DNA from 3 places in the Methylobacterium sp. AC690 genome. Region 2 is predicted to be linked to each of the others. Evidence: riboswitches for the same ligand, from Rfam matches in the RefSeq annotation. Region 2 holds a riboswitch; each other region holds the start of a gene.

Region 1 (3,200 bases), on a different contig from region 2:
CGGAAGGCCGCGCCGGTCAGCATCAAGGCACCGCCGTATAGCTCGACCTTGACCCCGGCTTCGTAGCCGAGGCCCGTCTCAGGCTCGAACGGCCGCGACTGGGCCCCGAGGCTCGCGTCGGTGCCGATGTTGGGACGGAAGCTGGTGCTGACGTTGGCGTAGAGGGCGAGCTCGGGAAGGGGCTGATAGACGAGGCCGGCCCGCGGCGAGGCGGCGGCCCGGGTCTGCTCGCCGCTCGTGTTCCCGACGCGCTGCTTGAAGGACCGCTCGAACAGGTCGAAGCGCACGCCGGCGAGCGCCTTCCATTGTGGAGCGAGGTCGATCAGGTCCTGGGCGTAGAAGCCGGTATCTGTCACGCTCTCCAGGGTGTTGGAGGCGCGCGTGAGCGGCGGCAGGGGCTGGCCGTAGCGCGGGTTGTAGATGTCGAGGGCGTAGGGGAACGTGTTGAAGTTCGAACGCAGGTAGAGCTGCCGGTTATCGAAATCCTCGCGGTCGAAGCCGAGGAGCACGGTGTGGCCGATGTCGCCGGTCGTGAACTTGCCGACGATCTCGGCCTGGCCGATGGCCGAGTCGTAGCTGTAATCGCGATAGTTGCGGTCGCGGATGACCGTGCGGTTGTCGGATCGGAGGCCGCGGCCCTCGGCGCTCTCGCCGTTGAGGGTGCCGGTGTTGAACTGCGCCGCGAGCCGCATCTGCCAGTCCGCGTCGAAGCGGTGGTCGAGGCGCACCTGCAGCACCTCGTCGGTCTGGCGGGTGACCTGTCCGGGTTCGCCGAGGAAGCGGGAGATCGGCACGAACCCGAGCTGCTTGTTTATCGCGACCACGCCACGGTCGACGATGACGTTGTTGCGGGTGACCGAGGCCTCGACCGTGAGCTTGGTGTCCGGCGTCACCTGCCAGCTGAGGACGGGGGCGATGAAGAGCCGGTCGTCGCCGACGAAGTCGCGGTAGCTGTTCTGGCTCCCGCCCGCGAAGTTAAAGCGGTAGAGCAGCGTCTTTTCGTCGTTGAGGGCACCACCGGAATCGACGGTGCCGCGGAATTGCTCGAACGAGCCCCAGAGCCCGCCCATCTCGACGAAGCGGGTGGCGGTGGGCTGCTTGGTGATGATGTTGACGAGGCCGCCGGGGTCGCTGCGACCGAACAGGGCGCCACCCGCCCCCTTGAGCACCTCGATGCGCTCGATGTTCTGGGTGTCGATGAGCGGGGGCGGGCCGCCTCGGTTGGCCGCCAGGCCGTTGCGGTAGACCTCGGCCGTCGTCACACCGCGGATGGCGTAGGCGAACGTGCCCAGCCCGCCGAAGTTGTTGGTCTGGGTCAGCCCAGGCACGTAGTCGAAGGCGCGGTCGACACGGGTGGCGTTGACGTCGGTGATGAGCTCGCGCGGCACGACGGTGACCACCTGCGGAACGTCGAGCTGGCGCGTGTTGGTCTTGGTGCTCGATACCGCACGATCCGAGCGGAAGCCCGGGGTCGGCCCGATTATGCTGATCGCGTCGAAGGAGCGACCGAGGACGTCCGAGCGGACGGGTCTACCTGCGTTGGCCTCGACAGAGAGTGTGTCGAGGGCGACCGCCGCATCCTGGGCTTGCACCTCGCTAATCAGCAAGCCTGCTGCAAGGATCGTGCTCCCGCGGAGAAGGCGCGAGAGGCGGCGGTGTCGCCGACAAGGAAATTGGAGAACAAAGACCATCGGGCGAGCCCCACCGCTTGCCGGGGCCGCGTGTCGATGGAGCGCGCGTGCGCGATGAAGATCCGATGGACCCGCGTCGAACAGCGACCCACCGGACACCCCGCCCGCGAGACCAAAACAACCGCCAAGGCAGGTCTCCTGGCTCACGGGTCGTCACCGCTGCCTGACCTTCCCAGCACGAGTTGCCAGTGGTCATGTTCGGCAGCGGCTCACCGCTCACAGTTGCGGGGGCAGCTCCGGTCTCGCCCTTACAGGCTTCACCGAATTCCCTCTTAGCTCACGATCACGGGACCGTGAGAACCTTGACGGCTCCACCGGCATCTTCCGGCTGGACAAGTCAACGGAGTAGACACCGACACTTGGGGGCGAGAGGTAGGGGAGCTGTTTGTAACGGCTGATGTGTCTCAAACGACACAACGGCTTCGGCACGATTTAGCTGTTCCGAAAGGGTGTCGCTACCTGCTCACTCCGACAATGAACGACCCTGCAAGAAGACTGGGCAAGAGGACATGTACGGCGAAATTGGGTAGGGAATCATCCGTCCGCTCTACGGCTGGGTTGGGTGGTTTGCAGCCTGTCTGCTTACGGTTCGTAGGACGCGGGAAGCTGACGTTCAGCCGTGGACGATTGATTAACCCGTATTTCCATTGGCGCCTACAAGCTCGATTTTTGGCGTTAAGCGTACCTGGGTAACCCGGCGACCTTTATGCTTCGATGATCGAGCGGATCTTGCTCGCAAGTCCTTCGACCGGAAAAGGCTTAGTGATCATCTGCATACCGGGTGCGAGGTGGCCTGCACCGAAGGCAGCGTTCTCCGCGTAGCCTGTCATGAACAACACCTTCAGGTCCGGCCGCCCGGTTCGGGCCTGGTCCGCGAGCTGTCGGCCGTTGAGCCCAGGCAGACCGACATCCGTAACTAGGAGGTCGATGCGCGCGTCCGACTGCAGGATGCGGAGGCCGGAAGGCCCGTCAGGCGCTTCCCGGGTGGCGTACCCGAGTTCACCCAGCACCTCGACGACGAGGGTTCGCACCGTATCGTCGTCCTCGACCACCAAGACCGTCTCGCCAAGTTCGGCACGGGGCGTCTCGCCCCTGGTGGTGCCAGGCTCTTCGAACTCACCGAAAAACCGTGGCAGGTAGAGCTTCACCGAGGTGCCTTTCCCGGTCTCGGAGTAGATTTTGACGTTGCCCTCCGACTGCTTGGCGAACCCATAGATCATGCTCAGCCCGAGCCCGGTGCCCTGCCCGATGGGCTTCGTCGTGAAGAACGGATCGAACGCCTTCGCGATGACGTCCGGCGGCATGCCGGAGCCGGTGTCGGTCACGCAGATGCAGATGTATTGTCCGGCCCGCACCCCGATCTCGCGCGCGACATAGGCATCGTCGAGGAAGCTGTTCGCCGTCTCGATGATGAGCCTGCCTCCCTCCGGCATCGCGTCGCGGGCGTTGATGGCGAGGTTCAGGAGGGCGTTCTCCAATTGGTTCGGGTCGCACAGCGTCAGCCATAGG
Region 2 (3,200 bases):
TCTCGGACGCGAAATCGAGCTGGAACAGCGTCACGGCCGTCTCCAGCCCGGCGATGCTGCGGTTGCGCAGACCGATCTCCGATCCCGTCGAGGGCACCAGGAAGGGCGACCGGCTGATGGTGAACAGGGGGCTGGTCGGATCCACCGTGGCGGTGACGCCGCGGGCGTCGTTCGAGTGGAAGCCGCCGCCGTAGTTCACGAACAGCTCGGTGTCGAACCACGGGCCCAGCACGAGGCCGAGCTTCGGGTTGACGATGCTGTCGCGCGCCGTGCCGGAATTCGCCGCCGTATCGGACACCACGTCGGCGTAATAGGTATCGGCGCGGAAACCGACGCTGGTGCGCAGCCAGTCGGTCCAGCGCAGGCGGTTCTCGTAGTAGAACGCTCCACTTGCCTCCAGCACCCGGTCGTCCAGGACCGTCGAGCGGTACTGCCGGTTCGTGGTGTTGAACAACCCGACCCGGATGCTGTCGGTGCGGGTCTGAACGCCGATCTCGTTCTCCATGGCCACGCCGAACAGGCTGCCCTGGACAGTATGGCTGACCTCCCCGCCGCCGAGCACGCGGCTGTCGCGCTGGCGGAACTGATCGCCGTTCACCGGATCGTTGAGGAAGTAGGTGAAGTCGTTGAACAGGTTCATGCCGTAGCGGATGACGTAGGCGCTCGCCCGGGTGATCCCGGCGTCGCTCGTCCGGCTCCAGCGGCCCGAGAGGGAGAAGCGGCCGGTGTCGCCGCCATCGGTGGGATTCAGGGAGCCGAAGCGGCCGATCAGGCCTTCCGCCACCGCCCGCTCGGGGATCTGGTTGGTGGCGTTCCACCTGGCCCAGTAGGCCATTCCCGTCAGCGCGAAGCCGTCGAGGGCCGTCCCCTGGCTGTAGCGGACGACGGCGTTGAGCTTGGCGAGGCGGTCCGGCACGTCCCAGGGGCCGTCATAGGTCTGGGCCTCGCCGGCCACGAGGAGGCGGCCTTCGCCGAGGGCCGCGGAGGCGATGCTGAGGGCGCGCTTGTAGCCGAAGCTGCCGAGCGAGGTCAGCGCGAGGTTGCGCTCCACCGTGTCGAGATAGTCGATCCGCACCGAGCCGGCCGAGGCGAAGTCGCCGTCGCGGACGAAGTACGGCCCCTTGTGGAACGCCACCGCGCCGACGAGCTCGGGAATCAGGAAGTTGAGGTCGGCATAGCCCTGGCCGTGGGCGTGGGTGCGCATGTTCACCGGCATGCCGTCCACCGCGATGGCGATGTCGGTGCCGTGGTCGAGGTTGAACCCGCGCAGAAAGAACTGATTGGCCTTCCCCTCCCCGGAATGCTGGGTGACGATGAGGCCGGGCACGCTCTCCAGCACCTCCCCGGGCCGTGAGATCGGCCGGCTGTTCAGCGCCGCGCCCGAGATCACGCCGGCGCTCGCCGCATCGACGGTCCGGAGGCCGCCGCCGATGCCGGTGACGCCGCCGACATACCCCGCATTGGCGGCCGGTCCACGCCCGCCGCCCGCCGGTGCCTCCGCGGTCACGGACAACTCAGCGAGATCCGCCTGCGCGCTCTGGGCGACGGCGTCGGGAATCCCGGCGCCGCAGGGGGCGAGACCGGCGCAGGCGGCGAGGAGCCAGGATCGGCGGGAAAGCCGTGAACGACGGAACAATCGAGAACGAGAGGGCGAACGAGAACGAGAGGGCGAACGAGAACGAGAGGGCGAACAAAAATCAGAGGACGACATGGGACCTCGGGCGACGTCTGTGGCACGTCACCGCGAACGAGGCCGGCGCGGATGCCACGCGGCATCCACCCCGACACCCATCAGGACACCCCGCCCGATGCGTTTCGCGTGTGACCACGACTGACGGCAGGTCTCCTGGCTCGCGGGTCACCGCCCTCCCATCGTCTTCCCAGGTCCGAGAACCCAGTGACGTGCTGATGAGGAGCTCGCCGCTTACAGTTGCGGGGGCAGCCGCGGCCTCGGGCGCTCGCCCTCACCGCGTTCCCTTTTGATCCTCGATCCTGAGGAACCGTCGGGGGTCAGGAGGCCCGATCGGCGGCTGCGGCGTCAATGGCCGCGGCGGGTTTTCAGGCCGGTGTGCCCGGCAGGCGACAGGGGCCGGGCGTCAGCGCCGTCCCTACGGTTTCCGGGCCGGCTCGCGCCGGTGGCCCGTCCCGGCCAGCACGGCGCCGCCGGCCGCCAGGCCGAGGAGGATCCACTTCAGGGGAAGCCGGTCCGCGCCCTCGCTGCGCTGGGGCTCGGTCACCATGTAACCCGGCGGTAGTTCCACGCCGGGCTTTCCGTAGGCCCGAGCGTCGGCGATCTGCTCGGCGGACACGGCCCATTCGGCCCCCATCTGCCGATCATGCGCCATCACCGCGAGGCCGACCGCGAGGGCGACGGCCGCCGCCGCGAAGATCCTCACCGGCGTCTTCATCTCCCGCGCTCCCGCCTGCCACGCGCCCCAGCCGCGATCCGGGGCGAGGGTTAGGCGATCGGCCGGCCCTCCGCCAGAGTGCGGTTCTCGGGATCAAGCACCTGATGTTTCGCATCGCGGCCTGGAACGGTTTTAACCCACTCTTCATCGGCTCTGCAAAAAACGCATGGTACCCCTAACGGCATGACTGGCCTGCGTTTTCACGCGATTGAGCGCGCACGGTGCATCGCGATATCGCTGGAGCGAGACTGCTCCGCTTCGCGACCGATCGTCGGCCACGCGAGCCCTGCCCCTCAGGACCCCTTCATGGATCATCCGGTCGCGTCCCCGAAGCGCTCCTCCGCGGCTGGCGGCTGGGGGGCCCTGAAAAGCTGCGGCAAGCACCTGCTGGGAAGCCGGGCGCCGCTGTCGGGCGCCCGTGCCATGCTGAAGGCCAACCAGCCCGACGGCTTCGACTGCCCGGGCTGCGCCTGGGGGGATCCGGCCCACGGCTCCTCCTTCGAGTTCTGCGAGAACGGCGTGAAGGCGGTGTCCTGGGAAGCCACGGACAAGCGCACCCCGCCGAAATTCTTCGCTAGGCATACCGTGACCGAGCTGCGCGACTGGACCGACTACGCCCTGGAGGGCGAGGGCCGCCTCACGCATCCGATGCGCTACGACGCGGCGAGCGACCGCTACGTCGTCACCACCTGGGACGCCGCCTTCGCGGAGATCGGCGCCACCCTGCGCGGCCTCGATCACCCGGATCAGGCCGAGTTCTACACCTCGGGCCGCGCCTCCAACGAGGCCGCC
Region 3 (3,200 bases), on a different contig from region 2:
GGGGTGGGCCCCGGTGCTCACGGCCTCCTGGAGCGCCGCCAGCAGGCGGGCGCCGGCGCGGGGCTCCGCCGTATCGCCGGCCGCCCGGCAGGTGGCGCAGACGTAGAGGGTGACGGGCGCGGCCTCAGGCATGGGTCGGCCGGGTTCGGCCGAAGAGGCCCCAGGCCCAGCCATAGGCCAACCCGATCACCGCCCAGAACACGAAGGCGATGCCGAGCGAGCGCGCGGCGAACTGGGCGGCGTAGGAGGCCGGCAGGTTCGAGGCGGCGTGGCTCGCCTCCGGCGCCCCGGCAAGATGGGGCGCCACGAGGAGCACGAGGCCGCCCGCGATGGTGATCGGCGCCCGCCGGATCGCGATGAGGTAGAGGCCCATGGCGGTGGCCGCGGCGGTCATCACCCACCAGAACTGGCGGTCGGCCAGCGGCGCGGCCTCCATGCCGGGGAGTTCCGGGGCCAGGCCGAGGGCCGGGGCCAGCGCCACGGCGAGGAAGCCCCCGATGGCGAAGCGCAGGCCGGCCTCGGGGCTGGGCTCGCGGTGGCAGGCGAGGAGCACGGCACCGAGCAGGAGCGCGTAGCCGACGCCGCCCACCAGGGTGGCCAGCGCCGTGAAGGCCATGCGCGGCAGGCCGGGGCCCGGCTGCCAGTCGGGCGCGACTTCGCCGCCCGCCACCGAGGGGGCCTTGGTGCCGTGATCGTGACCGCCGTGGACGCGGACGATCAGGGAAGCGGGGGTCGGCCGGCCGGGCGCGGCGGAGGCCTGCGTCTCGTAGCGCTCGGCCGCGATGATGAGCGGCGAGGTGAGCGCGAGCTGCAGGCCCGTCGCGACGACAGCCGCGAGGAAGCCGGCGACCAGGGCCGCCGACACGAGCCGGATGATCATGGGCGGTTCTGCCTTAAGCGGAGGCGCTCAGTGGCAGGGGAAGTTCTGGCTGTGCCGGAAGTCGTGCGCCGCGTTGTGCAGCGCCATCGCCGGGGCGAAGCCGGCCATGAACACGAGGCCGAGGCCGAGGAAGGCGGCCACGAACACGGCGCCGAGGCGCTCGTTGGTGCGGCTGCCGGTCAGGACGAGGGTGTTGGTCGACATCGGGTACATCTCCTGGCCACCCCGCCGGCGGCCGTCAAGGATGGGGCGTGGACGGCAGGTCCACTTTCGACGGCAGGTCTCCTGGCTCGCGGGTCGCTGGTCCTGCCGCCTTCCCGGATCGCTCCAGTGGCTGATGGCAGTCCCGTCTCCGCTCACAGTTGCGGGGGCAGCCGCGGTTTCAGGGTCGCCCCCTCACCGCATTCCCTTTTCACCCCGTCGCCGGGGCACCGTCCGATCCTCGCTTCTACGCGGTTGCCGATCCGCTGACAACGCGGCCCGGGCGGGTTTCCCGCCTTTGACCTCGGACCTCGATATCGGGCACAGCATGCCCCATGCCGCATCCTCCACCCCGAATGATCCTCGTGCTCGGCGGCGCGCGCTCGGGCAAGAGCGCCCATGCCGAGGCGCTGATCGAGGCCCAGCCTCGACCCTGGCTCTACCTCGCCACCGCCCAGGCCTGGGACGACGAGATGCGGGAGCGCATCGCGCTCCACCGCGCCCGCCGCCCGGAGGGCTGGATCACGCAGGACGTGCCGATCGCCCTGGCCGAGGCGGTCGCCGCCGCGACCGGGCCGGTGCTGGTCGATTGCCTCACCCTCTGGCTCACCAACCTCATCCTGGCCGAGGCCGACCTCGAGGCTGCCACCGCCGCGCTGCTCGCGGCCTGTGCGGCGGCCCCCGGCCCGGTGGTCCTGGTCGGCAACGAGGTCGGCCTCGGGATCGTGCCGGACAACGCCCTCGCGCGCCGCTTCCGCGATGCCGCCGGGCGCCTGCACCAGCGCCTCGCGGCCCAGGCGGACCGCGTCGTCCTCACGGTGGCGGGCCTGCCGATGATCGTGAAACCCCAACCCGGAGCCACCCCATGACGGACGCCGAGACCGAGGCCGCGCGGCACCGCGAGAAGATGGAGAAGCGCAAGGCCGTCCAGGACGCCGAGGTGGCGGAGAAGACGATCGAGAAGGGGCTCCTCATCGTCAATACCGGTCCCGGAAAGGGCAAGACCACGGCGGCCCTCGGGCTGATGCTGCGGGCCCTCGGCCATGGCTGGCGCGTCGGCGTGGTGCAGTTCATCAAGGGCGCCTGGGACACCGGCGAGAAGCACGCCCTCAAGGCTTTCGGCGATCAGATCGATTGGCACACGCTCGGCGAAGGCTTCACCTGGGAGACCCAGGACAAGGCCCGCGACATCGCCGCCGCCGAGCACGCCTGGGCCAAGGCCCTCGAGCTCATGGCCGATCCGACGATCCGCCTCGTTGTGCTGGACGAGCTCAACATCGCGCTGCGCTACGACTACCTCGATCTCGACGCCGTGGTGGCGGCCTTCCGGGGGCGCCGACCGGACCTCCACGTCATCGTCACCGGCCGCAACGCCAAGCCGGCCCTGATCGAGGCCGCCGACCTCGTCACCGAGATGGGCAGCGTGAAGCACCACTTCGCCGCCGGGGTGAAGGCGCAGGCGGGGATCGAGTTCTGATGCGGGCGGCCATCGTGGCGGTCGCGCTGTCCACCGTGCTGGGAGCGCACGGAGTCCGGGCCGACCCGGCCGGGCCGTGGCCCGCCACCTATCTGGGCCGCGTCGAGGCCCTGGCCGTGGTGGAGGGGCTGAACGCCCGGCTGCTCGCCAGCCGCTCCGCCACCGCGACCCTCGAAGGCTGGTGCGCCGAGCACGGCATGGCCGCGACCCCCCGGCTCGCCGCGAACCTGCAGCGCGGCGCGGACAAGCCGGCCTCGGAGGAGACGCGCCGGCGCCTGAATGCCGGGCCCGACACGCTCCTGCGCTACCGTCAGGTGAAGCTCGCCTGCGGCGACCACGTCCTGTCCGAGGCGGACAACTGGTACGTGCCCGAGCGCCTGACCCCGGAGATGAACCGCCTTCTCGAGACCACCGACACACCGTTCGGCCGGGTGGTCCAGGCCCTCGGCACGACGCGGCAGACCATCGGTGCCGAGCTCCTGTGGCAGCCCCTGCCGCACGGGTGGGACCAGGCGCCGCCCCCGGCGGCGACCTGCGGCGACCTCGCGATCCCGGACCATCTGTTCCGGCATCGGGCCGTGCTGTTCACGGCGGAGCGCGTACCGTTCGCGGAGGTGGTCGAGACCTACGGGGCCGCCATCC

Evidence for each region. A riboswitch is a leader RNA that binds a small molecule or an ion and turns the genes downstream of it on or off. The one in region 2 is predicted to bind cobalamin.
Region 1: another riboswitch for cobalamin. It lies ahead of AC0IY1_RS15235 (TonB-dependent siderophore receptor); the one in region 2 lies ahead of AC0IY1_RS03520 (TonB-dependent receptor).
Region 3: another riboswitch for cobalamin. It lies ahead of AC0IY1_RS00925 (CbtB domain-containing protein); the one in region 2 lies ahead of AC0IY1_RS03520 (TonB-dependent receptor).

What each region holds. Positions count from the first base shown of each region.
Region 1 covers NZ_CEEDOX010000012.1:72,729-75,928, forward strand. The annotation lists gene AC0IY1_RS15235 (TonB-dependent siderophore receptor) at 1-1,691, opposite strand, end outside; cobalamin riboswitch at 1,803-2,011, opposite strand; gene AC0IY1_RS15240 (PAS domain-containing protein) at 2,396-3,200, opposite strand, start outside.
Region 2 covers NZ_CEEDOX010000002.1:249,056-252,255, forward strand. The annotation lists gene AC0IY1_RS03520 (TonB-dependent receptor) at 1-1,507, opposite strand, end outside; cobalamin riboswitch at 1,820-2,020, opposite strand; gene AC0IY1_RS03525 (hypothetical protein) at 2,109-2,408, opposite strand; gene AC0IY1_RS03530 (FdhF/YdeP family oxidoreductase) at 2,715-3,200, shown strand, end outside.
Region 3 covers NZ_CEEDOX010000001.1:189,806-193,005, reverse strand. The annotation lists gene AC0IY1_RS00935 (DUF1636 family protein) at 1-132, opposite strand, end outside; gene AC0IY1_RS00930 (CbtA family protein) at 125-880, opposite strand; gene AC0IY1_RS00925 (CbtB domain-containing protein) at 908-1,084, opposite strand; cobalamin riboswitch at 1,139-1,331, opposite strand; gene cobU (bifunctional adenosylcobinamide kinase/adenosylcobinamide-phosphate guanylyltransferase) at 1,438-1,950, shown strand; gene cobO (cob(I)yrinic acid a,c-diamide adenosyltransferase) at 1,947-2,558, shown strand; gene AC0IY1_RS00910 (hypothetical protein) at 2,558-3,200, shown strand, end outside.